DNA from 2 places in the Microcoleus sp. S13_B4 genome. Region 2 is predicted to be linked to the other one. Evidence: riboswitches for the same ligand, from Rfam matches in the RefSeq annotation. Region 2 holds a riboswitch; the other holds the start of a gene.
What was found. A riboswitch is a leader RNA that binds a small molecule or an ion and turns the genes downstream of it on or off. The one in region 2 is predicted to bind cobalamin.
Positions count from the first base shown of each region.

Region 1: linked by a shared signal. The riboswitch ahead of QT994_RS12370 (DUF1636 domain-containing protein) and the one ahead of QT994_RS17825 (hypothetical protein) in region 2 are both predicted to bind cobalamin.

Region 1 is NZ_JAUBPU010000017.1:44,360-59,463, forward strand. It holds gene QT994_RS12360 (serine/threonine-protein kinase) at 1-711, opposite strand, end outside; gene QT994_RS12365 (serine/threonine-protein kinase) at 799-2,805, opposite strand; cobalamin riboswitch at 3,075-3,221, shown strand; gene QT994_RS12370 (DUF1636 domain-containing protein) at 3,244-3,654, shown strand; gene cobW (cobalamin biosynthesis protein CobW) at 3,945-4,979, shown strand; gene QT994_RS12380 (GTP-binding protein) at 5,162-6,133, shown strand; gene QT994_RS12385 (WD40 repeat domain-containing protein) at 6,271-7,359, shown strand; gene QT994_RS12390 (metal ABC transporter permease) at 7,627-8,463, opposite strand; gene QT994_RS12395 (metal ABC transporter ATP-binding protein) at 8,624-9,343, opposite strand; gene QT994_RS12400 (metal ABC transporter solute-binding protein, Zn/Mn family) at 9,434-10,510, shown strand; gene QT994_RS12405 (DUF7219 family protein) at 10,774-11,034, opposite strand; gene QT994_RS12410 (metallothionein) at 11,324-11,491, opposite strand; gene QT994_RS12415 (metalloregulator ArsR/SmtB family transcription factor) at 11,640-12,050, shown strand; gene QT994_RS12420 (heavy-metal-associated domain-containing protein) at 12,223-12,420, opposite strand; gene aroF (3-deoxy-7-phosphoheptulonate synthase) at 12,594-13,454, opposite strand; gene QT994_RS12430 (sulfotransferase domain-containing protein) at 14,176-15,042, opposite strand.
Region 2 is NZ_JAUBPU010000034.1:41,244-56,347, forward strand. It holds gene QT994_RS17815 (ABC transporter substrate-binding protein) at 1-491, shown strand, start outside; gene QT994_RS17820 (Uma2 family endonuclease) at 699-1,277, shown strand; cobalamin riboswitch at 1,316-1,460, shown strand; gene QT994_RS17825 (hypothetical protein) at 1,617-2,057, shown strand; gene QT994_RS17830 (methyltransferase domain-containing protein) at 2,077-2,943, shown strand; gene QT994_RS17835 (ABC transporter ATP-binding protein) at 3,072-3,920, shown strand; gene QT994_RS17840 (diacylglycerol/polyprenol kinase family protein) at 4,077-4,778, opposite strand; gene QT994_RS17845 (antibiotic biosynthesis monooxygenase) at 5,171-5,452, shown strand; gene QT994_RS17850 (glycosyltransferase) at 5,509-6,465, opposite strand; gene QT994_RS17855 (hypothetical protein) at 6,470-6,601, opposite strand; gene QT994_RS17860 (tetratricopeptide repeat protein) at 6,615-7,085, opposite strand; gene QT994_RS17865 (glycosyltransferase family 4 protein) at 7,162-8,493, shown strand; gene QT994_RS17870 (hypothetical protein) at 8,531-10,450, shown strand; gene QT994_RS17875 (hypothetical protein) at 10,757-10,903, opposite strand; gene upp (uracil phosphoribosyltransferase) at 11,224-11,859, opposite strand; gene QT994_RS17885 (DUF4360 domain-containing protein) at 12,468-13,040, shown strand; gene QT994_RS17890 (hypothetical protein) at 13,076-13,291, opposite strand; gene QT994_RS17895 (URC4/urg3 family protein) at 13,272-14,519, opposite strand; gene QT994_RS17900 (adenylate/guanylate cyclase domain-containing protein) at 14,516-15,104, opposite strand, start outside.

The DNA.
Region 1 (15,104 bases), on a different contig from region 2:
AAGAAATTCTGGAGTTAGCTGCGGCAAGCGATGTTTAAAATTAATCCGCCCTGTCTCGTCCATCAAGCTGCCAACTTCGGTAGAATTGATGCCGATTAGCAAGCAAATTAGCGTGGCGCCGAGACTGTATAAATCGGATGCGACTGTTAGCTGGCGGTTGAACATTTGTTCGGGCGGCATAAAGCCCAAAGTGCCTTTGACAACGCTGCTGGCAGCCACTTCTCCCCCCCCGATTCTAGCAAATCCGAAATCGACCAGGCTGACATTCATCCTGTCATCAACTAAGATATTTTCGGGTTTTAAATCTCTGTGAATAACAGGCGGCACCCGATTTTGCAGGTATTTGAGTATTTCTAACACAGAAATAGCAATTTGCTTAGTTTTTTGCGGTGTTTGCTGGCGGGAATTTGCGAGAGAATTAGCATTTTTGTATTCCTGCACCATGCAAAAACCCGATGCAGTTTGGAAAGAATCTAAATAACGGGGAATGTTGGGGTTATCGAGTTCTCGCAAAATCTGAATTTCTTTTTCATAAGCTTGATATTCGGTCCAATTAGCACCTGTCTGGGCAAATTGAAATTGTTTGACAACAACGGAACGTTTTGTATTAATTTCAGTAGCGAGATAGGTAACTCTACCGCCCGCGCGGTTGTGTCCGAGTTCGCGAGTTACTTGATAGCCGTAGTTGGAAAAATCAGGGAAATCATTCATAGGTTCGTAATGATAAGTTCTGTCACAAAAAGGTTTTTAGTAAGGACTTTAGTCCTCAATAACTGAGTAAAACAAGCGAGCAATTGTTTAAGGTTTAATTAAACTTGCTTGTAATTTGCGATACTTAGCAAGGATTCTATTTGGTTTAAAAACACTCATCTCAAGTAATGGAATACCAGTGACAGCTAAAGAGGCGATTATAGCTCCTCCTACAGCTACTATTTCCATTGGTTCAACCCATTCTCGTTGGGCGACAACGTTTAAAAACAGTCGAAATGCTACTACCAAGCTAGTACAAAATCCGGTCGTAAGAAAAGCTATTTTGTCATTATAAATGTTAATTATTCTTCTGAGGGTAGTCTGCTCGTCAATCCGATTATGAAAAATCCTATAAACTATCATGCAACACAAATAAACTATCATGCAACATAAATTGCTTAGGAAAATAAAAAATGCTGCATTGAAAGCCTCATCGAATATCATTGCCACGAAAGAAAACAATGCAAACAATGCAAATAATAAAAATTGCCCGATAATAGCAATAATCATAGCCAAATTCCTATTCATCATACTTCCAAGTGCAGCTCCACATAAACTAAAGAATATCAGCGCAATTACCATCCCTATCGAGGCAGCAATTGATAGAATTGTATTGTTCGATAGGGGTAAATTACGAATAACTTCAGTAACAACAGACAAAACGAAAAAATATAAAATTAATCCTATTAGCGATCCTAATACTCCTCCTACCCAAGTTTTTTTATTTCCATGTGATTCTGCTAAGAGTGTGATTTCAGCAACTGCAAATCCATAGACTAAGCTCATAATAATACCCAAAGCAATGTCATAGTTGCTGCCCATACTAAATAGAAAGCCGAATAACACCAACCAGCAGATCAAAATCAGGTTGCCCTTAGACAATAAAGTAGTTAGTTTTGGTATAGGAAGGAGAGCTGTTGTGACTTTAATTTTGAGTTGATAAGTGTCGGGTTCGGAATTTGTATGGAAGATTATATAGCGCTCATAAGCTTGACTTGCCAACAATTGTTTGGTATCAACTAGGATTTTGACATCAAAATTATTGCTCTCAAATTTCTGCGGCTCAAACGAGATCCAAGGGTGATCGTAAGGTGTATGCGGCGGATCATTCGGATGCGGCGCGACTTCCCATCTGCCACAAAGCATTGTATCGGGAATTGGGTTGCTAATTGCGATGGTTTGTGTTATTGTTTCTCCATATTCTGTAGCGGCAAATTCCAGCGTATCGCGCTCAATTCTCACTTTCGGCAAGCTGCTGACATCCAAAGATTCTAGTGCAGCTAAAGCATCAGCAGCCGACTGATATCTATCTTGAATTCTCGGCGCTACCATCCTTTCCAGCCAGTTCATCCAACCACGCTGTAACGGCGGGACTAAATGCCGGAAATGAATGCTATAATTCTCATCAATTAAGTTGCCTATTTCCCCCGATTTTATACCAGTTAATAAGCAAATCAGCGTCGCTCCCAAACCGTAAAGGTCGGATGCTTCTGTCAGTTGGCGGTTGAACATTTGCTCGGGCGGCATGAATCCCATCGTGCCTTTGACGACGCTGCTAGCGGCGATATTTCCACCTCCTATCCGAGCAAAACCGAAGTCTACTAAATAAACATTGAGTTCGTCATCTATTAACAAGTTTTCTGGCTTAATGTCGCGGTGAATTATCGGCGGTTTCTGAGATTGCAGGTCAACTAAAATCTCTAAAGTTGCGATCGCAATTTGCTTGATATCTGGCGGCGAAAAAGTCCGCGCGACAGCAGATTCGGCATTTTTGTATTCCTGCACCATGCAGAAACCGCTGTCAGTTTGAAAAGAATCGAGATAGCGGGGAATGCCCGGAAAATCCAGATTTTGCAAAACTTTAATTTCTTGTTCGTAAGCTTCGTATTCTGTCCAGCTAGCACCTAATTGGGCAAATTGAAATTGCTTAATTACAATTAATTTTTTAGTATTCGTATTTTTCGCTAAGTATGTAACTCTGCCACCGATACTGTTGTGTCCGAGTTCTTTTTCAATCTGATAGCCGTGAGTGGAAAAATCGGGGAAGGCGTTCATATAGTTTGTAGTAATGTTCTTGTGGGAGGGGATTCTAGCCCGTCATTAACAGGCAAGATGCCTGTTACACAAACAGTGAATTTTTTTTGAATGGGTTTCTATCCTGTCGGCAACAGGCAAGATGCCTGTTACACAAAGAGTTATTTTTTGGCGTGGGTTTCTATCCTGTCAGCAACAGGCAAGATGCCTGTTCCACAAAGAGTTATTTTTTTTTGGATGGATCGAGATTACCAACATAACTTTTTTCCAAAAAGGCGGCAAGTGCGGTATGATGTGATTTCGCGATCGGTTCTAGCGGGGAGCAGCCGTTAGAGGAAACGGGGAAAGTTCGGTGCAAGTCCGGCGCTGTCCCGCAACTGTAATGAAACTGTTGTGGTTTCTCAAGTCAGAATGCCCGCCGATATCTAACTCACTTTTGAATGCATCTGCGAGGTACGGATGATAGATGGAATTAAGACGGCTGTACGCACAAAGCACAGTCTATTTGTTTGCACTGCTTGCGCTAGTGTTTGGAAAAACGGCAAGCGCGAAGGCAAAAGCGGCGGTCAACAATTTATGGAAAATTTGTCGCAACTCGCTAAAGATTGGGAGTTTTCTGATAAGTTTGAGATTCAAGAGGTTGAGTGCATGAGTGCTTGCAGTCACTCTTGTGCGGTGTCTTTTGCTGCTGTTGGAAAGTACACTTATCTGTTTGGCGATTTACCAGCAAATGAGTCGGAAAGCGTCGAGGCTGTACTCGAATGCGCGGGTCAATACTATGCTAAATCGGACGGTTTGTTGCCTTGGTCTGAGCGTCCTCAAGCTCTGAAAAAAGGCGTTTTAGCAAAGATTCCGCCACTACCAAATTAAAGCCTTTCTCCTTACCCTGCTCGGCCCATTGGTGACAACTTAACGTCAAACCGATCGTCTCTCTTGTTTTTATCGACATCTAGATCCCCCCTAACCCCCCTTAATAAGGGGGGGGAAAAGAAATATTCTCAAAGTCCCCCTTCTTAAGGGGGATTTAGGGGGATCTAGACTTCGCTTTTAAGCGACTTTTATTGTAGATTTCAGTCTTAAGTTGTCACCTACGCTCTCGGCCTGGGAACGCCTAGCCTCGGAACAAGATATCCCACCACCAAATAAGCACAAAATTATCAATGCACAAAATTCCTGTTACTGTCATCACTGGTTTTCTCGGTAGCGGCAAAACTACTTTAATTCGCCACTTATTGCAAAATAATCAAGGTCGCCGCATTGCTGTTCTGGTGAACGAATTTGGCGAAATCGGAATTGATGGAGAACTGCTGCGCGATTGCCAAGTTTGCGACGAAGAAGAAAATGCTAGCAGCAATATTGTTGAACTAACAAATGGTTGTCTTTGCTGCACTGTTCAAGAGGAATTCTTGCCTACTATGCAGGAATTGTTGAAGCGCAGAGAACAAATTGATTGTATTTTAATTGAGACTTCGGGCCTGGCACTTCCTAAACCTTTGATTCAAGCTTTCCGCTGGCCAGAAATTCGCACGGGTGCTACTGTAGACGGTGTTGTTGCTGTTGTCGATTGCGAAGCTATTGCTAGCGGTACTTTTGTCGGTGATATTGATGCTTTGATGGCACAGCGACAAGCTGATTCTAGTTTGGATCACGAAACTCCGATCGAGGAATTGTTTGAAGACCAGTTAGCCTGTGCCGATATGGTACTTTTAACGAAGGTCGATCGCGTAGATGCGGAAACTCACCAGAAAGTCCAAAGCTGGTTGCAACAAGAGTTGCGTCCAAGTGTGAAAATTGTGCCTTGCAAAGGTGGCGAAATTAACCCTGATGTGCTATTGGGATTTAATGCGGCGGTTGAGGATGATTTGGAGTCTCGCCCGAGTCACCACGACACTGAGGAGGAACACGAACATGATGATGATATTAACTCGACTTTCTTTATTGCCGATCGCGAATTTGAACCTGAAGCATTGGTGAAAAAACTGCAATCCTTGATGCAGCAGGAGGAAATCTATCGGATTAAAGGGTTTGTGGCGGTTCCCAAGAAACCGATGAGGATGGTGTTGCAAGGTGTGGGTTCGCGGATAGAATATTTTTACGATCGTCCTTGGCAACCTTCCGAGATCCGCCAAACCAAACTGGTGCTGATCGGTCGAGAGTTAGAGCGCGATCGAATTGCAGCTATAATTAACAACTAATTGTCATTTGAGAGGGGCGGGTATATCGATATTTTGAATTGCAGCAAATATTATTGGTAAAACTCGCCCCTACAAGCTCTCACGAACAATTTATTAACATTCTTTAATATTGTGGGCGCTGCCAGCAGGTCTGGTGTAGAATAGCGATAATGGTTATCATTGTACAATAAGTGAGGTCAAGTATGGTGACTGCTGGGGCGATCGAATCAGTTCCTGTTACCGTTCTCACGGGTTATCTCGGCGCAGGCAAAACTACGCTACTGAACCGCATTTTAACACAAGAACACGGAAAAAAAGTTGCAGTCATCGTCAACGAATTTGGCGAAGTAGGCATCGACAACCAACTGATAATTGATGCCGACGAAGAAATTTTTGAGATGAACAACGGCTGCATTTGCTGTACAGTCCGAGGTGATTTAATTCGGATTATCGGTAACTTAATGAAGCGGCGAGACAAATTCGACCACATAGTCATCGAAACCACAGGTTTAGCCGACCCCGCACCCGTAATTCAAACCTTTTTTGTAGACGAAGATATGCGGCAAAAATTACTGCTAGATGCAGTTGTCACCGTAGTAGATGCCAAGCACATCTGGCAGCACTGGGACGCAGACGAAGCTCAAGAACAAATTGCCTTTGCAGATGTAGTTTTACTCAACAAAACTGATTTAGTGAGTGACGACGAATTGGCAGAATTAGAAAAGCGAATTCGTGCAATGAATGCAATGGCCAAAATCCACCGCACCCGCAACGCTGAATTAGCAATGGATGCTTTGTTGGGCGTTAAAGCGTTTGATTTGAACCGGGCATTAGAAATCGAACCAGACTTTTTGGGCGAACACACTCACGAACACGACGAAACAGTTACCTCAGTAGCCATAGTAGAATCCGGCGCCCTTGACCGCAACAAATTTAGCGATTGGATTGCGGAATTGTTGCGAACTCAAGGCCCGAATATCTTTCGGACAAAAGGCATTTTGAATATCGCCGGAGAAAACCAGCGATTTGTTTTCCAAGGAGTACACATGGTGTTCGATGGCCGGCTGGATAGACCTTGGAAAGCTACAGAAACTCCGAAAAATGAACTCGTGTTCATCGGTCGCAATTTAAATGAAAATCAATTGCGAGAGGATTTTCATAAATGTCTGGTTTAACTGACATATTGAACCATTTTTAATAAGCCTTTTAGGAACTGGAAAGATGCCTGTTCCACAAGAATAAAATTCATTCCTTGTGGAACGGGCATCTTGCCAGTTCTTAAGAATAGTGCAACATCTCAGATTCAATAAATATGGGTAAAGAAAAGACAAAGAAAAGTGAACAAACCCTGGAAATTCATGCCAAAGCAATGCTGTCTGACTACGTAACTGCTGTTACTTGGTCGCCCGATGGCACAACTTTAGCAGTTTGTTCTGCTGCGGGCGAAGTGATGCTGGCGAAAGTAGGGGCAATTCATGAATTGTCCTTGCAAACGCTACAAACTGCCACGGGTAAATCAGCCGATTGCTTGTCTTTTTCTCGCGACAGTAATTTCCTAGCTGCTGGCGGACAAGATGGAAAAGTACGAATTTGGCGCGTTAATTCTAGGGAATTAATTGCTGATTTGGACAACCAGCGCGTCTGGGTTGACAAGTTAGCTTGGAGTCCCAACTGCAATCAGTTAGCTTTCAGCATGGGCCGCTACGTTCAAGTCTGGAATGCTGAGGATAATGTTGTTGAAGTAACGCTGAATTTCGACTCATCATCTATCCTCGATTTAGCATGGCATCCTATGGTTCAATATCTGGCAGTTAGCGGCTATCAAGGTGTCAAAGTTTGGCATGGCGAAGACTGGCACGAAGACCCGGAAATTTTATCAGTACCTTCTGCAACCGGTGCAATTGCTTGGTCGCCACAAGGGGAATATTTAGCTTGTGGCAATATGGACAATACTTTAATTGTTAATGAATGGGGCAATTTTGAACCCTGGGTAATGCAGGGTTTTCCGGGGAAAGTTCGGGAGTTAGCTTGGTCGGATAAAACTAATTCTTTGGGTGCACCTTTGTTAGCCGCTTCGAGTTCTCAAGGCATTTCCGTCTGGGAAAAACACGCTGATGAAAGTGTCGGTTGGCATTCTTGGGCGTTAGAAGTGCATGAAAATGTGGTAAATGCGATCGCCTTTCAACCTAACACATTTTTATTAGCTTCCGCAGCCGCAGACGGTCAAGTTTGTGTGTGGTCTGAAGCAGAACAATTGCTGCAAATTCTAGAAGGTGCAGAGGGCGGTTTTTCCTGTCTCGCATGGCATCCCGCAGGCCAGTTTCTCGCCGCGGGCGGCTGTGGAGGTGAATTGCTTGTTTGGTCACAATCTATGGACGACAAAGAGTTCAGGGGGTGCTAAGTTTGTAGCAGGGCGATCGCACCAGTTTGACCAAAACATAAAAATTAAAAACTTGGTCTTGACAAAATGCTAAATTACAATAACATTTTAGTGACTGCACTATCCTCAAAGGCGATCGACAATTACCACCCAACAGCAATTTCTCGAACAACTCTACAGTATTCTCGACCAAAACCACCTGCTGAAACACCCGTTCTACCAAATTTGAAACGAAGTAAATAAACTCGACCGAGCAATCGCACAACAGATAGAGTGCGTCCAGGACTGTTATCCTCTCTTTCTTGTCAAAATTCCTTGACTGGGACTGAACAGCAAGGCCCCTAAAAATAACCCAAAAATAACTAATACAATTGCCGCCCCAGACGGCATATTAAAATAATAGCTGAGATACATACCCGTCACGCTAGCTGTAATCCCAATAATAGCTCCCAATCCCATCATTAAATGTAGCTCTTTTACCAACAAATACGCCGTTATTCCCGGCCCGATTAACAGAGAAATTACTAACAGCGCCCCCACAGTTTGCAAACTCGCAACAATCGTCAGCGTAATCGCCGAAATCATCCCCAAATAAATCCAGTTTACAGGCAAACCGGACGCTTGCGCCCCCAGCGGGTCAAAAGTATAGAATAGCAGTTCTTTGTAAAGGAGTTTAACCGCTACCAAAATAATCAAAGTTATGACAAAAGTCTGCTGCACGTCAGCAGGTGCAACTGACAAGATATTCCCGAACAAAAACCCGTCTAAATCTAATTTGGTTGTCCGCAACAGGCTAATTAGCGTGACGCTAATTGCTAAGAAAGTAGATAAAATTAATGCCATCACAGCATCAATTTTTAAACGAGATTGGGATTGAATCCACGCCATAATTACCGCGCTGATAATTCCCGATATAAACGCGCCGATCGAAATATTGAAACCTAAAGAAAAAGCTACTGGCAATCCTGCTAATACTGAATGGGCAATCATGTCAACCATCATTCCCATTTGCTGTACAATCAAGTAGGAGCCGACAACCGCGCAGAGAATTCCTAGCAAAATGCCGACGGCGATCGCATTTCGCATGAACTCGAAGTTGAGTGGCTCAATTAGTAGGTTTAACATTGAATTAGGTCAATAATAGGATTTTTTCAACTACAATCAACTGCACAGGCGGGACGCCCGTGCCACAATCAACTGCACAGGCGGGACGCCCGTCCCGCCATCAACTGCACAGGCGGGACGCCTGTGCCAGAATCAATTTTAAAGATAAATCTTTTTTTGCTTACGCTGAAACTAAACTTAAATCGTATCCATAGGCTTTTTGAATATTGGCTGCGGTGAGGACTTCCAGGCAGGAACCAGTTGCAATTAACTGCTTATTTAGCAATAATAAATTGTCGTACTGTTTTAAAGTTTCGCCTAAATCGTGGCTGATTACTAGCAAGGTTTTATTTTCAGATTTTAGTTCGGCAAAAATATCGAAAATAATTTCTTCTGTTGCTTTGTCGATCGCGTTAAAAGGTTCGTCGAAGAAGAATAAATCGGCTTGTTGGGCGATCGACCTTGCTAAGAAAATCCGCTGCTGCTGCCCGCCAGACAGTTCGCCAATTTGCCGATCGCGCAAATCCCACATTCCCACCCGCAGCAAAGCAGCTTTGACCAATTCTTGCGACTGCTTCGAGGGGCTGCGAAACCAACCAGTCTGAACGGTTCGCGCCATCATCACCGCATTCCACACCGTAATCGGATAATCCCAGTCAATTTGCGATCGCTGCGGCACATAAGCCACCCGCGACAACTGTGTTTTCAACAACCGCCCCTGATATTTTACCAAACCCCGACAGGCCGGGATCAATCCCAACATGGCTTTCACCATCGTGCTTTTCCCCGCGCCGTTGGGGCCGAACACACCAGTTAATTGCCCCGATTCTAAATGGAAATTCACGCTGTTGAGGGCCGAAACTCCGCGATAATTGACAGCCAAGTCTTGCACTTCTAGCATAATTAGAGATTTTGAGAACGATTCTTGTTCGTAGCTACTAGAATAGGATAACTCGAAAAAGCAATAACGATTATCGTTCCAAAGGTGAAAATGTTAAAGAAGTTGCCTGGAAAAACCGCCAGATTGTGGGGTGCGACTGTTTTGGCAATTGGCTGCGGAGTGGTTGGGTGCAGTGGAGGACAGAACGCCAGCAATCGGACGCCCGAGAGTCCCGCCGCCACTCAAACTCAAGCCAGTCGGGCCGCCAACTTGCCCAAAGTCGTCGCCACAACTGGCGTTATTTGCGACATAACTAAAGAAATTGCTCAAAGTTCGATCGACACCACCTGTCTAATCAAGCCGGGAGACGACCCCCACGCCTACCAAACCAAGCCGGAAGACCGCAAAGCGATTGAAACGGGCAATTTGATTTTATACGGTGGCTACAACCACGAACCCAGCATCATTAAGCTAATTGAATCTAGCAGTAATTCCGCGCCCAAAATCGCCGTCCACGAACTCGCTGTTCCCAAACCGTTGATGGGCAAACATGAGCACGAACAAGGTGAAGAGAAAGCGGAAAACAAACCCGATGCAGAAGGCGAAAAAGTCCCTGACCCTCACGTTTGGCATAACCCTCAAAATGGCATCCGTATGGTAGAAATTATTCGCGATGAATTGAAAAAAATCGCTCCCAGTAATGCTCAACTTTATACAAAAAATGCAGCAATCTTAACAGATAATTTGCAAAAAATAGATACTTGGATAAAAGTTCAGATTGCGACAATTCCCGCCCAAAAACGCAAATTAGTAACAACTCACGATGCTCTGACTTACTATGCCGATGCTTACGGTTTGGAGATTGCTGGAGCTTTGCAAGGTGTGACGACAGAGGAACAGCCCACAGCAGCAAGAATTGCCGAATTGTCCTCAGAAATTAAGACCGCAGGAGTGCCGACAATTTTTGCCGAAACTACAACTAATCCGAAGTTGATGCAGACTGTGGCGAGGGAGGCAAATGTCAAAATTTCCGACAAGGAACTCTACAGCGACGAGTTGGGTGGTCCCGGCACTGGTGCTGATACATATCAGGGAATGCTGAAAACTAATACTTGCACGATTACTTCTGGCCTCGGTGGTAATTGTACTGCCTTTGCAGGAGAAACTGCACCAAATCCCAAACCATAGAGTTCCTAAAGTGCGCCTACCAAGCACTTTACATTTCAATACGGTTCAGTTAAGCTCGCTCTCCCTGGCGCACCCCTTTTTAAGGGGGGGACAAGAACTTACTCAAAGTCCCCCAACAACCAGGGGGATGCGAGGGGAATCTCCGAGGAATAAATAGTTTTAACCCAAGCGTATTGCCTTATATTTGTTGGGTACGCAGCAAAACGCAGCGCTCGCAATCGCAGGGGTTTTCGATTGCAAACGCTGCGTTTGCTGCGATGACTTTAAGGTGAATTTGGCTCGTCGGTACTGGGGGGTTTTTGACCAATTCCCAATTGCTTCTTAGAGGATTTTAAGTCTTTCCAAAGCATCTTAATATCTTTATAGGCTTTCTCAGCGCTAATTTTCCCCCCAGTTTCCAGCGAGCAAATATAAGTTATTTTTTGAGCAAACTCCTGCAAGTTGGCGTTAAACGCCAAGTTTTCTGGCGTGAAATCACCGTAGTAGCGATTGCGAGGATGTAAAAAATCTTCCCGCTCTTTCATTGCCCCCTCCTAATTAAACTTTTGGTATTCAACTTTTGGTTCGGTCTCTGCTTTTAATAGCACTATGGGTACTCAGTATCGCGGCGCTAACTTGCTTCTATTGTATTGCGTAAGTAGCAATTGTGCTTTTTCGCTCTGTATTTAGTCTATTAATGCAGTCTTAACCTTAAGTTAGCTTTATTTTAACTTTTCTTTAACCTAAAAGCACAAAAATTGGGAAATGCGCTGTTCGCATCTCCCTTTAGATAGGTTTTAGAGTGGTTGATTAATCTTTGGTGAAGCCCAATATTTACTTGTGGCACTCGCAGCCGGCGTGGCCGCAGCCTTGGCCGTTGGGGTGGCCGTCAGCGCAAGCACTGGAACAGTATTGTTTGCCGTCTTTTTCTATGGGGGAACTGAGGCTAACAACACACACGCATGAAGGACAGGCACATTTTGTTTGGGTGGCGGTAGTCATACTTTAGATTCTCCTGGTGGGGTTGTTTGTCTCTACTAATATCTGAACACATATTCAGACATTAGTCAAGGGAATGTAAAACTTTTGTAACAAAAGGTTTGCCGATCGCACTAAAATGAAAATGAGAATTAAAACTAGCCGGGAAAAGATGTCACCCAACTCTGCTGTTAATGGAGCGATAAGTCAGCCTCACCAAGAAAACGATACACCAACGTGCGATTCATCGCACCTAGTTGACTGTTGGCGAGCCGGGGACATCCAAACACAAGTTCTCAACACCGCAAAAGCCCAGCGGATGGCAGAGTTTTTCAGTCTTTTGGGAGATGCGAATCGCCTGCGGCTGCTGTCAGTTTTGGCAAAACAAGAACTGTGCGTGTGCGACTTGGCTGCGGCGTTGAGTATGAGCGAATCAGCAGTATCGCACCAGTTGCGGGCATTGCGGGCGATGCGGTTGGTAAGCTACCGCAAGGTTGGGAGACAAGTTTTTTATAGTTTACTCGATCGCCACGTTTTGGAACTTTACCAAGCAGTCGCCGAACACTTAGACGAAGCAGAATGAGCTTTTGAGCATGGGGCAGGTTGACTAATATCGCTCGCCTCGAAGCTATTTTCTAACCCGCCCCTTCCTGGTGTAAACCTTCATAACCGGGTTTTTTGTCGTATCTACAGGCTGTAAGGAAGTATTCTCGCCCATCAAACCCGGTTTCTGGCTGCCTGCTGTAAACTCAATATCAATCTTCGACGGTGTGGCCCGTAGCAACAACCGCCTGTGAAATTGACTCTTCAGAAGCTTGAGCTTCTACTGTAACAGTCTTAGCTGCGACATCCACATTGACAGTAGCACCGGAGTCAACAGTTTTGATGGCTTTGGTAATTGTATCAGCGCAGCCAGAGCAGACGATCGAAGGAACGTTAAGTAGTATTGCCATAATTAAGCAAGATTTCGTAGATGACAGTATTATTTTTTATTTTAATCTAAATTCGTGAAACACGCGCTTTTCCCGATTTCGGCAGGGGTTTAAACCCCTGCCTCAAAGCTCAATTCGGTTAAAACCGACTGTAGAGTTTGACGTTAAAAGTTATACATTATCTGGTACGAATATCAGTTCAAACTTAATACCTGGGTCGGCAAATTAATCTCAGGTAGGCACCGCCCAACGGCGGCGGCTACAGCCCGCAAACTCGCAACTAAATCTACCATATCTGCCAAAGAAAGAGCTTGCCGCGCGTCAGAAACCGATTTTTCTGGTTGCGGGTGACACTCAATAATTAACCCGTCTGCACCGCAAGCAACCGCTGCTTTGGCTAGTGGTGCGACTAATTCTCGCTTGCCGACGGCGTGAGAAGGGTCTACAATTACTGGCAAATGAGTTAACTGTTTCAGCGCTACGACTGCACCCAAATCTAATACATTTCGCGTGTAGTTGTCGAAGCTGCGGATGCCTCTTTCGCACATAACTACATCAGGATTTCCGTGACTGACAATGTATTCGGCGGCCATCACAAATTCTTCGATTGTGGCTGACAAGCCGCGTTTTAGCAGGACTGGTTTTCCGGCTTGACCGATCGCCTTTAGTAACTCGAAGTTTTGCATATTGCGACTACCTATTTGCAGCATATCAGCATAGGTGACAACCGGTGCGATTTGGGCGATCGACATTACCTCTGTCACCACGGGTAAACCGTAACGCCGGCTGACATCGGCTAAAATTTCGAGTCCCTCAATTCCCATCCCTTGGAAAGAATAGGGAGATGTGCGGGGTTTGTAGACTCCGCCTCGCAAAGCTTGCACGGATGCGGCGGAGAGTTGGCGGGCGACTGTTTCCATTTGTTGGGAACTTTCGACGGTACAGGGGCCGCCGATGATTAATAATTCTGTGCCGCCGACTGAGACTGTTTCTGAGAGTTTGACAATTGTTTGGTGTTCGGGATGAGATTTGGTTACGAGTTTGGCTTCTAACATGAGGGTATTCTCCGGGAAATTTAAGTGGGTGGTTAACAACAAAAAAACCCGGAACTTTTAGGAGTTCCGGGTTGGTGCGAAAAGACAGCGCGACAATTTACCCAGAACTCCTGTGGGGCCAAAAATAAAAGCCGTAATACCAGTTACTGAATAATGTCATTGCTGTTTTCGCTTGTACTCGATTGGTTGTTGGGAAAAGAAGTAGAAAAAACAAAACCGCAGGTGTTAATCTGCGGTTCGCCCGGATGTTCACAGTGAATTGTAAATTCACTCCGGGCGAACTTGGCTGTACCAATAATAAAAATAGCTGTTGGCTGTGAACATATGTGAAGTGCTGCGATTTGTGGATTAAACACAATACTATTCGACAAGCTAGCACAGGGAGACTGGGATGTCAAGATATTTTTAGCAAAAGATTTATATAATGGGCGCTCTTGTCCCCCCCTTGTTAAGGGGGGCTAGGGGGGATCGAGGGGCTAAGTAGTAAGGTGGAGTTCGATCGCTCTTTTCACCCCTTAATCAGGAATATGTCTCGTTTATACCTTCGTTTCGATCGCCCCTAACGCCTCTTATTAAGGGGGATGAGTATTTAAAGTCCTCATGTATTTCTCGTTTATACCTTCGTTTCGATCCCCCCTAACCCCCCTTAATAAGGGGGGGACAAGAGGGAGCTTTCCGATGGGAGGGGGAGCGATACTTTGATGCAAGGGAGATATATTGATTAATCCCAGCCGAAATCTCGATCGCACATTTCGGCTAATCTCTGATTGTGCGATCGAAAATATGCTTTCAATTGCTCGTATACTGTGTCGCTGATGGGCGGATGTTGGGTGGCGTTGTACTTTTCGTAGGTTTGTAGTTGGTGGGGCGGCAAGTCTAGAAATTCTAACACGCTGTTGTATGTGCCACAGGGATTGGTATATAAATCTTCGCTTTTGAGGATTAAAAGTTGTGATTTGGGAAAAAGTTTCATCCAGGCTGGGAGTTGATCGGCGTAAATGCCGCGGGCTAGATAGCTGTGGTGTTGGTGTTCGTAACTATAATATTTGGGGTTGGCTAGGAGTTTTTCTATTTCGCCTTTGAGTCTTTCGGGCTCGGCGGCGATCGCCTCTTCTAATGAGAGGGATTCGTAGCGTATTTTGATATAGTAATAATAGTGGGAAATTGCGCGTTCTACGGGGTCTCTCAGCAGGGCGATTATTTTAACTTTGGGACATAAATCATAAATTCGCTGGGGAACTTGGGGGTGACAGATGTAGTAGGGGCTGGCTTCTCCGGTTAGTATATTTTCGCCTGTTTGGGGCTGGGGAAATTGGGAACAGTACCACTCCCAGCTTTGATCGAAGTTCAAGTCGAAGTAATGGATTTCTTTTTGGGCGGCGGGGGCGATTTGGGGATGTTGGATTAGGTAATTGTACAGAGATGTTGTGCCGCCTTTTTGGGTACCGATGATGATGAAGTCGGGGGATTTGGGAGTTTGTTTCATAGATGGTAGGTTTATATTTTGCACTTGTACTGACAGTGCGGCGGAGGGTAAAATGGAAACTCGATCGCACTTGGACGCATTACGAAAATTCGATCGCCCCATTTAGATTTGATTGCACCGATAGGTCTAATAACAATTTAATGTGAAGTTGCACATATCTCGAT
Region 2 (15,104 bases):
TTGCCGATGCTGTTAGCAAAGGAGCAGAAGGATTGATGCTAGCACCCTACATCGAGCGCCTCGATCGCGCCATCGATCTAGCCCGTGCAAATCAAGGCAAATTGGCGCTTTACGGCAGTTCAACTCTTTACACCTTTCAAACGCTCAAAGACGGGCAAAAAGACATTGACGGGCTTGTTTTGGCTGTTTCCTGGCATCCTGAAACTAATCCCGGCAGCACTTTCCCAAAAAATGCCAGTCAGCGCTGGGGAGGAGTAGTAAATTGGCGGACAGCAATGAGTTTTGATGCGACTCAAGCTGTCATCGCTGGCTTGCGGCAAAGCAATACGCGGGAAGGCTTGCAACAAGCACTCAGAAATCCGAATTTCTCAACACCGGGATCAAGCGAGGATGTGAAGTTTTTGCCCACGGGCGATCGGGCTGGTAAGCCGATTTTAGTGCAAGTTAAACAAGGAGGAAGCACTGGCTATAACTTTGTCCCGCTGCGGTAAGTTTGTTAAGTGCGATCGCACTCACATCTTGCACATTCTTAATAAGCCTTTTAGGGGCGGGCAGGATGCCCGCCCCACAATAAAATTCCCTCTTTGTCGAACAGGCATCTTGCCTGTTTTTGAGCATGATTAAAATCTACTTTTCTGTTGGATTAGCAGGATTTTTAAGATAAACTGAAAGGAGTAGATTAAAGGAGAGCGTTGTGTATGATCGCGCAAGTTGAAACCAAAACCTACACGGCTGAGGAATATCTAGAATTGGAAATCAATTCTCAGGATCGGCATGAATTTATAAATGGGGAGATTGTTCTGATGGCTGGTGGCGCACCGCATCACAATGAAATTACCAGCATCTTAAATGCTATTTTGAGGGTGAGTCTCAAGGGTAAACCTTACAGTATTTTTGCATCGGATCAGCGGCTTTGGGTTCCGCAGCTTAATAATTACACTTACCCGGATGTGATGGTGGTAGCGCGCCCGATCGAGTTGCAATCTGGACGGACGGATACAATTACGAATCCGCTGCTCATTGCTGAGGTGCTGTCTAAAGGTACTAGAGCTTACGATCGCGATGAAAAGTTTGCTGCTTATCGCAGTATTCCTAGTTTTCAGGAATATTTATTAATCGATCAATATCGGCTACAGGTGGAGCAATACTCTAAAACTGATGCGAATAAGTGGATATTTTCGGAATATAGCTGTATGGGCGATCGGCTGATTTTAACATCTGTTGCTGTGGAAATTTCGCTAGCCGATTTGTATGAAAATATTGAGTTTGGTGAATAGGCGGACGGTTTTTTGTCAAACATCCCAAATAGTGGTAATATTCCCGTATATCGATCGGCTCTGATGGAGAACAGTCATCAGACGTAAGGGGGAAAGTTCGGTGCGAATCCGGCGCTGTCCCGCAACTGTAATGAGATCGTTGGAACTCTGAGTCAGGATGCCCGCCGATTTGTTTACCTGTTGTTTTTCATCTGCGAGGTATGGATGATGGTGAGTTTATTATTTTTAAAATTATTGGATTGGGGTTTTTTAACCGCAGATATCCGCAGATAAACACAGATGAACGCTGGTGTAATTTGCTCTGTGTTCTGAAGCATATCTTATTTTAATGGGAAAAAAATGCGAATTGAAGATAGTGTTTGGCAGGGTAGTTTTGGCTACTGGCAAAACTTGTTTATTCACCAGAATATTTTGCCGATCGGACATACTGCTTGGAATGGCTTTTTGCATCGAGGACGGGGCTTGGTTGCTTGCAAAATTAATACTCCCATTAACGGCTATGTGAATTGGAGCGTAGATACTATCAAGTACGATCTGCTATTTATTTCCGACTTGGAGGCAACCGTTTATTTGCAACAACTAGAAATAGAGGAAAACACTGTTTCAAATTTGCTCCAAATCATTGCTGGCTACGAACCCAAGGAAGCAATTATATTTTTGTCGATCGCCAACGGTCAGATTGATATCAATTTATTGCAAAACTTGGCAATTTCTCCTGTTGAGTGCTATGAACAAGTATGCAAGCGCTGGGAAGAATTTCAACTCTGCCCTAAATCCTAAAACTTACTAAATTTTCCGAATGTCGCAGCCAAAATCCATCGAAATTTCCAAGGTAACTCGCTACCAAAATGCAGCGCTTAATTACTATTTGGGCCTGACAGATTCGCCCTACCTTCACTACGGCTATTGGGAAACCCTACCTGTGCCCGCTGACGAACTAACGATCGCACGATTGCGCCTCGCTCAGCAAGCTTATACTGTAAAACTGTTGGATGCGATCCCCAAAGGCACTCATACGATACTCGATGTGGGCTGCGGGATTGGCGGAAATGCGGCTTATTTGCTCGATCGAGGTTTTGCAGTCGAAGGGCTCGCACCCGATCCGTTCCAACAACAGCGCTTTCTTAAGTGTACGGGCGATCGGGCAATCTTCCACCTCACGAGGTTTGAAGACTTCAAAGCAACCCATTTCTACGATCTTATTCTCTTTAGCGAAAGTAGCCAGTATATGTCGGCTGTTGATATTGCTAACGGTGCCGCCAAAATCCTCAATCAGGGCGGTTACGTTTTGCTGGCTGATATGCTGCGATCTGATGGTAACTATACAGAGGGAATGTTCTCTAATTGTCATGCGGTTACGGAACTTCATGCAGCATTAAAGCAGGCTGGATTCACTTTAGTAAAAACTGAGGATATTTCCGCTCATATTTTGCCAACAATTGATTTGTATGTCGATACTTTCCGCCGATATGGACTAAATACAATGATATATGTTGCAGATTTAATTGCGATAACAGTTCCGCCCGTCCACAAATTCCTGCGCTGGATATTTCGTCGCTGGTTCAAGAAGCTGGTGGTTGAAGGATTGGAGGCTGGCAAACTTTTTGAGCAGCATTTGTGTTATGAAATTCAACTTTGGCAGTTGTCTAAATCCGATGAAGGGTGACACAAATACAATGGAGATTGGTCTCGGTAATCGGTAATCGGTAATCGGTAATTGGAGGCACAGCCTCCGGGTATTTATTCCCAGGCTCTGCCTGGGAACAAGGCTATAAAAAATAAAAAATAACGAATATGTCTGAATGTATTCTCGAATTCGATCGCACTTCCTACTCCTATCCCTGCGGTTCGCGAGTGGCAATTCAGGGTTTAAATCTAAAAGTCCCCGCTGGGAAACGGTGCGGGCTGATCGGTCAAAATGGCTGTGGCAAAACTACATTTTTTCTGTTAGCAAATGGCTTATATCAACCGCAACAGGGAATAATTAGCTGGCAAGGTGAACCCTTTCGCTACGATCGCAAATCTTTGATGCAACTGCGCCAACAAATCGGACTCGTCTTTCAAAATCCCGAACATCAATTAGTAGCTTCGACGGTAGAAGAAGATATTTCCTATGGATTGTACAATTTAGGCTTAAGAGAATCCGAAATTGCTCAACAGGTGCAGCAGGCGATCGAGCAATTCGATTTAAGTGAACTCGCCCGCGAACCAATTCACAATCTCAGTTTGGGGCAGAAAAAGCGGGTTTCCATCGCCGATATCATGGTTCTCAAGCCCAAACTGCTGCTGTTAGATGAACCTACCGCCTATCTCGATCCGCGTCACACCCGACAACTGATCGGTTTACTTCAAGAAATTCACAGCGCCGGAACCACTATTCTTTTAGCAAGTCACGACCTCGATTTCATCTACCGCTGGGCTGATTGGGTGTTTGTAATGGATCGGGGAAAATTGATTTTAGAAGGAACACCGGAAACCGTTTTTGCTCAACGGGAGGTTTTGGAGCAATTGCAGCTTGGCGTACCGCTGGCGATCGAGCTTATGGAGCAAATAAGGGCGATGTTTCCAACAGACGATCGCTCAAAAATCCCCGCTTTCGAGCAATGGCAACAACAAATTTTACAAGCACGTCGGCTGCTTTAAGGAGAGTTAGACAATTGATAATTGGCGTTGCTGATTCATGGTATGAATTACCTTTTCGCTTGAATTTACAAAACTCACCCGCCTTGGTTTATAGCAATTGCGAAATCTTGAATTCATACCTGTATCCAGCAACGCCCCCGTGGGGGGAAATTCAGATTACACATTACCAATTATCAAAAATTGATTTAGGAAAAAGGCGATCGCCCCACTGCCGAGCGGCACAGTCAGATTGTCAATTCCCAGCTTAGAAACCGACTCCAAAGTAGCAGCAACCAAAGCTACAACAGCCGACACCGCCCAAGTTTGCCAAATATTGCCTTGAACCACCAGCAAAATCAAACTGCTAACCGCAAAACTCACCAAATACATAGTTGCAGAACCTTCCCAACTCTTCTGAATTCCCCCAACTCGATAAATATGTTTGCCGTATTTCTGGCCGATGACAGCAGCCAATCCGTCGCCCCAAGTCATGACTAAAATGCCCAAAGCAGCGTATTCCTGATGTTGCAGCGGCCAAAACCAAGCCACGAGAACGCTGATACTAACAGCATAGAAAAAAGTCCCCCAACTCTTCCGGTTGATACTGTTAAGACTGGGCAAAATCGGAACTTGGTAAGAAATTAGGGCGATCGCACCTGCTAAAACCCCCGCCGAAATCCCCACCCAACCGGGTATTTCCAGCCACCAAGCCAGCAAAATCACATTTCCAGTACCGATGTGAACAACCTTCCGCGATACCTCAGCATCGACAGAAGTAAAGCGATTTAAGCCCTCAGCTACCAGTAAAATCAAACCCAGCCAGACTCCCACGAGGGAAATTTGCAACCACACAGTCGGAATTTCAGAAAATATAGACACGATATTTAGGAAAAACTTAGATCGGGCACTATTTACTACTTTAAACGTAAAGTGCGATCGAGGTTATAACCCCGCAGGCTTAAAGTGCTGCGGGGAGCTGGGTGTTATGTCTTTTTAGGTTGGTCTACTTAAAACCTGTGCTATGCTATAAGCCAGTCTAGGGAAAAAGCTATCACTATTTTAGTAGAAGAAATTTTGGATACCTTTGAGCGATTAACAGAGTCAGAGCGGTTAGATTTGGTATGAAAAATTTTGAAACAGACTGTTTATTTAGACTATCTGCCCCTGTCTGATGACGATTGAGTTCTGAATGTTGAGGGGCTTTTTCTAGAGTTAGATGAGGAAGAAGCCGAAGCCGGGAAGTTGTGAATTTCTAGGAGAATCTGATTGCTATGCAATATGTATTAATCATTCATGAAGTAGAAAACTATGAAGCTTGGAAAAAGGTATTTGATAATGCTGAAAGCATCCGAAAAGAAGCGGGCGAGCGTTCGTATCAAGTCTTGAAGTATGAAAATGAACCCAACAAAATTGTTCATTTTTCAGTCTGGACATCAATCGCAGATGCTCGGGCGTTTTTTGAGTCGCCTAGACTGGTTAAAATTAGAGAGGAAGCGGGAGTTAAAGCTCCTGAGTTTATCTATCTAGACCAATTAGAGTCAGGAGTATTGTGAAAGTAATCAGACTTGGCGGTTGAAGCGGCCGCCTATTCTGTAGAAATCCTACGCCTTCACAACTCCCGTTTCAACAACTCCCGCACAAACTCAAACGCCCTTGGACGCAACTCGACGGGCAGCAGCGACAATCCCAAACCCGCCCACATTTTCGCCGTAGAAACAGACTTTCCAGCTCGCACCATCAGGCGCCCTTTTGCAGTTTCACCCACCTCAATCAGCCGCAAACCGAGCGCTAATTGAGTTTCGGCAATCCTTTGGAGCCTGACTCTTTCCAACTTCTCGGACTCAAATTCGTAGCCTGTCAAATAGCGCAATTTATCACTTAAATACGGAATTGCCCGATCGACTCCTTGCTGTCCTGCGTGAAATCGATACTCCATCAACAGCTCCGGTAAGTAATAGCATTTTTTGCCCGCAATCGCAAGTCTTACAAACAAATCGTTATCTTCGCAATTTTGCAAATTCGGCCGCAGAAATCCGACTTCTTCCAGGGCGCGGCGGCGAAATAAAGTTGCCCCTATTTGCAAACTTTGTCTCAGAAAAACTGCGGAGAGCAAATTTTCAATAATTCCAGCCGACAACTCGGTGCGCCCCCAGCGCTGCGAATTGAGCTTTGTCTGGCTTTCGTCAATATAATTGTTAATGTCGATCACCCAGTGATCTGTACTGACAAAATCGATGCTGGGGTCTTTATCTAAAATAGCAGATGTCCGCTCTAGAAATTGCGCGCTGAGGCGATCGTCATCGTCAAACTTGATAAAATATTCGCCCCTTGCTGCCGCAAAGCCCGATCGCATATTATTACTCTTGCCGATATTCTGCGGGTGGCGAATGTAGTGAATCCCGCGATCGACAAATTCCGACATCAACAGAGGAGTGCTGTCAGTAGAACCGTCATCACAGATAATTAATTCAAAATCTGTATAAGTTTGATCTAGCACGCTGGCGATCGCACAAGCCAGCAGATGCACTCGATTGTAAGTAGGAATGCAAACGCTAATTTTCGGCACTAACTTAGACAATTTGAGATTTGAGATTTAAGATTGCAAAAAAATCCTGAAACCATTGATTTTCTTCCTTCTTCCTTCTTCCTTCTTCCTTCTTCCTTCTTCCTTCTTCCTTCTTCCTCCTTCCTTCTTCCTTCACTCCACAGTTGATTTTAACTCAAACGAGCAGTACATTCGAGAATTAACTTTTGATTCACCAAAGCAAACGGTTGAATTTCCAAAGCGCGACGAAAAGCTTGAATAGCATTTATGTATTCTCCCAAGGCAGCGTAGCACAAACCCAGACCGTGCAGCGCTCCAAAATGAACCGGGTTCAGTTTGAGGACGGTTTCGCAGTCCTGGATCGACTTTTTATAATTGCCTTGGGTATAGTGAAGTACGGCGCGCCGGTTCCAAGCTTCAGCAAAATCCGGCGCTTCGGAGATCAGTTTCGTCAGCAAATCCAAAGCGTGGCTAACATCGCCTGCATCCAGTGAAACTTGCGATCGCCTGAGAATTTGCATCCCATACTCACCCTTTTGGTTAAACCAAGTGCGCCAGAGTTCTGTAGTTGCCCGATCGCGCACGCTTTCGTCGGACTTTTTCAAGTCTTCGAGCAGCGCCTTAACAGATAATTCGTCCATAGGTGCGAAGATTGTTAAAAAGATTTTATCAATCAATTTTATCGCGCAAGCGGCAACTTTATTTATTCCACATCCCATGAAGATTTTGATGCTTTCCTCGACTTTTCCCTATCCGCCAAGCCGCGGAGGAACTCAGGTAAGGACGTTTAATTTATTGCTATACTTGAGTCGGCGGCATGATGTAATTCTCGGCACTGTACGATCGCCCGATGTCACCGACGCACAAATCGACGCATTGCGCCAGCAAGTCACAGAATTAGCAGTTTTTCCTAGCCCGCAAGTACCCCCCCAACCCCCCCTTGTCAAGGGGGGGCTAAGACTCGATCCAGAACCCGATGGGGATTTTTTGCCGGAACCCCTTAACCAGGGGGGGTTCTCTGAAATAATAGGAAAATTCCACAGATTCAGTCGATTTTTGTTGTTCGGGACGCCTCCGAACGTACTCTCAAGCTACTCCCAAGCAATGCAGAATTGGGCAGACGAATTGGTAACAGCAGACAAATGCGATGCTGTCACCTGCGAGCATAGCGTTAACGAGATTTACGTGCGTCCAGAATGGCGGCAAAAAGTGCTGACAGTGGCAAACATTCACAGTTCCGTTTGGGGAACTTGCAGGGAAATGTTAGCAACCGGAACCTCGGAAAAACCGCTGCGCGATCGACTAAATTTACCACTACTAGCCCGCTACGAAAAACGCTACTGTTCCAAATTCTCCCGGATTGTTGCCACAACATCCACAGACAGAGAGCAACTCCTAGAATTACTGTTGCCTCCGGTTCGGGTGCGAGGAAAACAAGATTTTTTTGTACCTCCCATTGATGTAATTCCTAACGGCGTAGATTTAACTCAATTTCCGTATCGGTCGATCGATCCGGGAGGACATACCTTAATTTTTGCAGGCGCAATGAACAATTTGCCCAATATTGACGCAGCGCGGTTTCTCAGTTTGCAAATACTGCCGCCTTTGCAGCAGCGCTATCCCGATGCTACCCTCACCCTTGTCGGGGCCTCGCCAGTCCCGGAAGTGCTCGCCTTGGGGGAACTTCCCGGAATTCAAGTAGTAGGCCGGGTGCAAAGGGTGGCAGAATATTTGCATCAAGCTGCTGTTTGTGTGGTGCCGATGCGGATTGGGTTTGGGATTAAAAATAAAACTTTGGAGGCGATGGCGGCGGGAACTCCTGTCGTTGCGAGCGATCGAGGTTTGGAGGGTTTAGCCGTCGATGGCGGCCCACAACTGATAAGGGCCTTGCGGGCGAACAAAGTTCAGGAGTATGTTGAGGCGATCACCAGTTTGTTTGAAAATCAGCAGCTAAGACAGGAGCTCTCTGTCAACGCTCGATCGCTCGTTGAAAGCCAATACACTTGGGATATCATAGGTCGGCAGTACGATCGGCTATTGCAATTTTAAACTCTAAATTCTTAAATCTAAATTCTTAAATGGGACGATGGAACAAAAAATTAACCCCTCAAAAAATCGAGCCAAACCCCCAGAAAATCGAAAAGTTGCTCCTCCTCCGACAAGACGCCGCCGCCAAACCCGACGCCCCAAAAATCTTCAAGAGTCCCAGCTTCTAATACCTACTCCCCCAACTCGCGCCAGATATCCCTGGAAAAGACTGATAGCTAATTTGACAGCCCTCAGCATCTTGGGTGGCTGTGCAGCTTTAATGGGAGGCGGCGCTTGGCTGAGTTATCAGCTAATTGTCGATCCTAACGGCAACAAGTTGATCTCTCAGTTTGTACCGGGATGGTCGCGCCTGCCTACAGGTAGCAGAGATTCGATCCAAACTCTCGATCAAATCAAAGCCAGCGTCCGCAAATTGGGATTCGTAACCGGAGAAGCCTTGCCGCTTCCGGTTGATAAATCCGGCGATAATTCTCTTTCCGATTTGCTCTTGCCGGTGATGGTGGAAAGGACGGTTAATGCTTCTACTGTTTGCAAAAATCCTTGCCGTCAAATTGTCGAACTTCGAGTGTACAAGCGGGTGCAACTTCCCGATCCAGATTCCGATAAACAGCAGTATTTTCAGTTAGCCAGTTCTGTGAATCTAGAAGGCCCTGCGGAATCTTTTGTCATGGCTTCTTTAGCTGACTCTACATCTAACAATCAAGCCTCGAATCAGCCGCTACCCCTAACAGACCTGCGCCGCTTTGACGGAAAGCCCCCCGCCTCCGGCATTTGGTTTAATGTCAGCGGTCAACTAAAGCAGGGCGACAAGAAAATTCCCTACGGACAAGTCGTTCGCTACAACCCCAGCCAAAATCATTTAATGCCGCTGTTGGAGTGGGCGAGTGCGGCTGGACAACCGCCGAATTGGCAACAAATTGTTAAGGGTTCAAATCCGCAGTTGACGATCGACCAAACAGTTGGTTTAGAGCCGCAATTTACCCTTTATCAAATTGGCCCGCGCAAATTTTTGCCGAACCCCGTTCAGTTAACGCCGATTTCTTTAGAAGAAATTGCTTTCAATGACGAGACTTACAAAAATGGGCTGCGACTTGCCAAAAGCGGGCTGTGGTCTCCAGCATTAAATGTCATGCGTTTGGCGAAGGGGAAAGCCGGCAAAAATTGGCCCGCTGTCGCACAAGCTCAGCTAGAAACGATCGAATTTCACGCTAAAATTACTCGGGCTCAGGCGATCGCATCTTGGGCCAGTCCCGGTCAACAAGTTCTCGCAGAATTGATAGACGGCCGTTGGAGCGAAGCTTTGCAAGTATTTGAAGCCGATCCGAGCAACAGTCACGAAATTGCCACAACCCTCAAAAAGGACAGCGGGCGGATCTGGAACCGCGTAGACGCCGCCTTGAGAGTGAATTCCGCTGACGCCGATGTCAAGGCTTGGGGCGCCCTGATTGTAGCGTCTCAAGACGGAACTCGCGAGGCGATGAATTGGCTCGATCAGCAATCAGATACCGACAGCGACACAAGAAGTCGAATTCGGAATTTGGTCAACAAACTTGAGGAAGCAGTTTCTCAGGCTGAAAATCTAGAAGACCACAAAAGTCAAATTATGGGTTCTGCTACTTTAATTAGCAGTGTCAACCCCGCTGATTGGCTGGAACCAGAACCGAACAACGAGTTAAAATTAGCAGGAGAACAAGTTTGGTATCAGGTGCAGGTAGCGAGTTTTTACGACGGTAGCCGTTGGGTTAATTCGCCCTTTTCAGATGTAGAAGTGCGTTCTTTTCCTGCTACTCAAGTCAAGTGGCTTTGGGGGCGGTTGGGCTTGCAGGCTGACCCCAAGATTAAGATTGAGGTAGCGATGGCTAACGGTCAACAAAGAGTTGCTGTGGGAACGGTGAAAGCAGTGCAGATTCAAGACGGAAGTCTGCGCTTGCTGGCGGCGGTGGACAAGCGATCGTAATCGGGCAGAAAGCCTTCCGCAGAGGGAAAAGTCCCGGAGGCACTCTTGACACAAAGAAACCGGGTTTTTTTTACCATTTCTGCCGATTGCAACAGAAGTATTTTCGTAAAAAAAACCCGGTTTCCTTCCACCCGTGGGTCCAAAACTAGGAATAAGGAAAATGCTTTCTTCTCCCCCTCCCGCAACTCCCAAAGAGGCGCAATCTCAAAACTCTTCCCCTCCCCACTTATCGCTCTTGGACAACAATGCAGACAAAAATTTTGTTAATTTAATTAACACAAGTTGCACACAAAAAACCCAGAGATGTCAAATCGCGCCCTTTTTAGAGAGTGCTGCAATCATCTGCCGTTTCACCGCTTTAGCCCAAAGCTCAAACTCCAAACTGTTGATATTGTTGATTTTCACTTCCTCAACAGGCTGAGTTGGGGCTTCTTTCTCTGCTGTAGTCTCCATTGTTTTTTTCCTCGTCCAAAAAATGTTAGTAGTGGATCGCAAACGGTTAGCATCATACATCTATCTTATGAAGTAATTCCTGCGATTAATTACACTAAAGGCAGAGATTTTACCCATGAGATGCAGTAAATACATCTAGATCATGCAATTTACGAATTTAATGTAAGAAAATCCTACAACCCTTGCTATATATAGGCTTTTCCTGACATTAAAATCTTACAATTTACATTGTATGGCACTATCAAACCACTACTTATGTTAGTAAAATTATTTTTTAATGAATGTATTGGCATATACAGCCCAAAATCATTTTATTGAATTCACAGAGTGCCGTAAAGCCGATCGCCCGCATCTCCGAGGCCAGGTACAATATAGCCGTGCTCGTCTAAACACTCATCAACAGCCGCCGTATAAATCTGCACGTCAGGGTGTTGTTCGTGAAAGTGCTTAAGTCCCTCCGGTGCCGCTAGCAAGCACAAAAATTTAATAGACTTCGGATTAACTTCTTTAAGCCTATCCACTGCCGCCACTGCTGAATTACCAGTAGCCAGCATCGGATCAACAATTAAAACATCTCGCTGTTGGATATCCTGCGGAACTTTGAAATAATATTCGATCACCATCCGAGTTGTCGGATCACGGTACAAACCAATATGTCCTACCCTCGCAGACGGAATCAGCTCTAAAATACTATCTAACAGTCCCTGACCGGCGCGCATAATTGAAATAATAACAATTTTCTTTTCTGCAGCCAGCACCGGTGCATTCATTTTGGCGATCGGCGTTTCTATTTGTTCGTATTTTAGCGGCAAATCTCGCGTCACTTCATAGGCTAGCAGCATTCCAATCTCTTTCAGCAGTTGGCGAAATTTTGCCGTGCTCGTTTGAGTTTGCCGCATTAGAGTTAACTTGTGCTGTATCAAAGGATGGTCGATGACAGTAACTTTAGCACTCATGTTTTTAAACAATTAATCTGCTTTAGCTTTATTCTAACTTATCAGTCCGTTACCCACTATTGACGCGAAAAAAACCCGGTTTCTAGCGCCGCTGCGACCAAGACTACTTATATGACACCCCTATTTAAAACACCAATACCGCGCGAATAAAATTGCTTCTACACTTGCCTTTCATCCGCCCAGGGCGACACTAATTATCCGAGGTTTGAAAATACACCAATATGTCATTCTCTCCTTTCCTCTCCTTCCCGCACTCTTCCTAAGAAGGCAGATCCGGGTCCAAAAGCCTCCCCGCTGGTTTCGGTGTCTCGCGCTCGCTCCAAGCCCATTAACACAGATCCGGATTTTCGCACCGAAATCTTCCGGAACTTTAACCAACAGATATGAATCTTAAGAAGTATCAACAGAAAACCTATTTTTTCGATTAATTCACTAATCGAAAAAACCTGAATATAAACTGCACATGAGGTCATAAGCTTGGCTTGACTGGCTTTTCATCTTTCAACATGAAGGCGGCAAGATCCAAGTGTAAAAAACATTACCTAAAGTCAGTTCCAAATTTTTAGGGTGCTTTTAACACACAACTGAACTTATTAAGGAGAACATCCATGAAGTTTGTAAAACTATTGCTAGCTACGGCATTAATGACTGCTTCTATTAGCCCCGCCTTGGCTAATCCTACCGTTCAAATTGTAGGTGCAAGCTATGGCGGTAGTGGTTGCCCCGATCGCTCTGCCAGCGTCAGTGTCAGCCCCGACGGTCAAGAACTCACCATCCTATTTGATAAGTTTGCAGCCCAGGGAAATATCTCAACAGAAACCCGAAAAAGCTGCAATCTGAGCATTCCCATCAAAGTACCCCAAGGCTACCAAATTTCTATCTACGATGCTGATTACCGCGGCTACGTGGCTCCTAAAACCACAGGCAACCTGCGAGCAGAATACTTTTTCGCTGGAGCCCGCGGCCCAGTTTTTAATCGGAATCTCAGCGGCGAAACTAACTACAATGTTCGAGATAGCTTAGCCACTGTAGCTAATGTTTGGTCTCGCTGTGGCGACAGTGTAAATATGCGAGTAAATGCTTCGATGACAGCCCGCGGTGCCGGCACGGCAACCGTTGACTCCTTCGATTTGGCTCATCGCGGTTTAGTTTATCACGTCCAATATCGCACTTGCCGGTAAGCAGCTTGTCGGGAGTGTAGTGTGAGGAATAGTTTTCAGGTTTGAATTTTGAATTTTGAGTTTGAAAAAGGAAGATGGGATAATTTTCCCTCTTCCTTCTTCCTTCTTCCCTCTTCCTTCTTCCCTCTTCCTTCTTCCTTCTTCCCTCTTCCTTCTTCCTTCTTCCTTCTTCCCTCTTCCTTCTTCCCTCTTCCTTCTTCCTTCTTCCCTCTTCCTTCTTCCTTCTTCCTTCTAAAACACAGTGCCGTCACTTTCAATCTGAATTGGCGGTACTCCACCAGCCCTCAATTCGCCCGCAATTTTCCGCCCCGCCGCCCAAGTTCCTCCTTGCAAAATCTTCACCAGCGGCAATTCTGTCGCACTCAAATGCAGCTTTTCTCGAATAGCTGCGGCAATTTTATCTAAAAGATTCACAGTCAGCGATCGCCATTCTACTATAACTTCCGAACCCGGCAAGTAAGTCTGCTCAAAAATAGCCGAATCTTTTGCCCGCAGCAGCCCGATATCCAAACACAAACCGCCGTTGCGGTACTCCGGCAATCCCGTTAACTCATCCAATCCCGCGACTTCTAAACCAAGTTCTTGCAGCGGTTCCAACAGCGAATAAGTCAACCACTGCGAGAGTTTGTGAAACGGCACGAATTCATCTCCCAGATTTTCTCCTGTTAAAGCCCGATGCCGCCACACATCGCCTAAATTAACGCCACCAATTGCATATCTTCCCGGCCAAATTTCCCCAAAACCTGTCAAAACAGCGCTCAACACGACCGCAGCATACACAGTTTTGACTCCAGAAACCCGATTGTCTAGCAAGTATTTTGCCAAATTGCCCGGGCGCGGGTTTTCACTACCAAATAATAATGGATGCTGGCAAATCGCATTTCCCAAACGCTGCAATAATTCTAATCGGCCTGTTAAACCAACTAGCGGATTGTCTCGACTTACCTGAAATCCAGCAGCTAAGGTTTCTAGTTTTAATTGAGAAAGTCCCTGAGAATCAGCTTGCCAAGGGAAATCGGGATTGCTGGAAAAAACACCTTGACAAAACATCCGCAAGCTGGCTATTGCTAACCCTTCAGAACGGCAGTAAATCAGCCCGGTTTCTGGTTCGCAATACTGCCAATCTGTACCAGCACCGGCATCGAGCAAAACGCTGACAATTGCTAAATCAAATTTGATCTTAGCTTGCTCTATGAGGGCAAATTCTGCTAAAGCTGCATTTAATTCGGCGAGGCGCGGCAAGTTGCCGGCTTCAAAATGTCGCCAGCGACTGTGAAATGGAATGTTAAAATCGGGATACTGTTGGCGCGTTGTGTCAATTACATAATTTGCTGCTTTGTCGAGTTGGGATAAATCGACGCGGAAGTAGCGGAGTTTGTCCCGGCTGGCTAAATCAAAAAGCCGATCGCACTTTTGACGAATAGCAATCGGTGTTCTCAGATATTCTACAGTCTCAAGTTCAATATTTTTCAACTTCATACCACCAAACAACGGTAAACATCGTTTTCTTGAAAAAAGTCAAACTGACTGTAATCTAAAAGATTATCTAAAATCACATTTTTATCTAGTTTGATCAGCTTATATTCCCACTTCGAGCCACTGACTTCGCGTTTTATTTGATCGGAAACTATCACCGAGTTTTTTTCTGTCCTCGGAGATACTATTTTACTTAAATCTTCCAGTCTGTCGGCTATGTTAATATCTTTTCCGTAAGTGCAAGACCTAAATATATATAAATTTCCCTTAGCAACTCCCACCGACAAGCCGCAAGGTATTTGATTGGCGTCAATAAAAAGTTTCCAATTCTCGCACAAACTTTCCATTGCTGCTAAGGCTGAGTGAGCTTCCGGGAAAGTCAACAAATGCGAATCCCCAACAATACTGCGAATTGTGCCACCGTATTCTTCGCAAATTGTTTTTTCAAAAGTATCAAAGTTGGTGAGCAAATATTCAACATCTTTGATAGAATTAGATTCTTGATAAGCAATAAAACCTCTCAAATCCGCTTTAATTATTGCTTGATTTTTTATGATTCGCGTTTTGTAACTTTGGTCAACTTTGTAG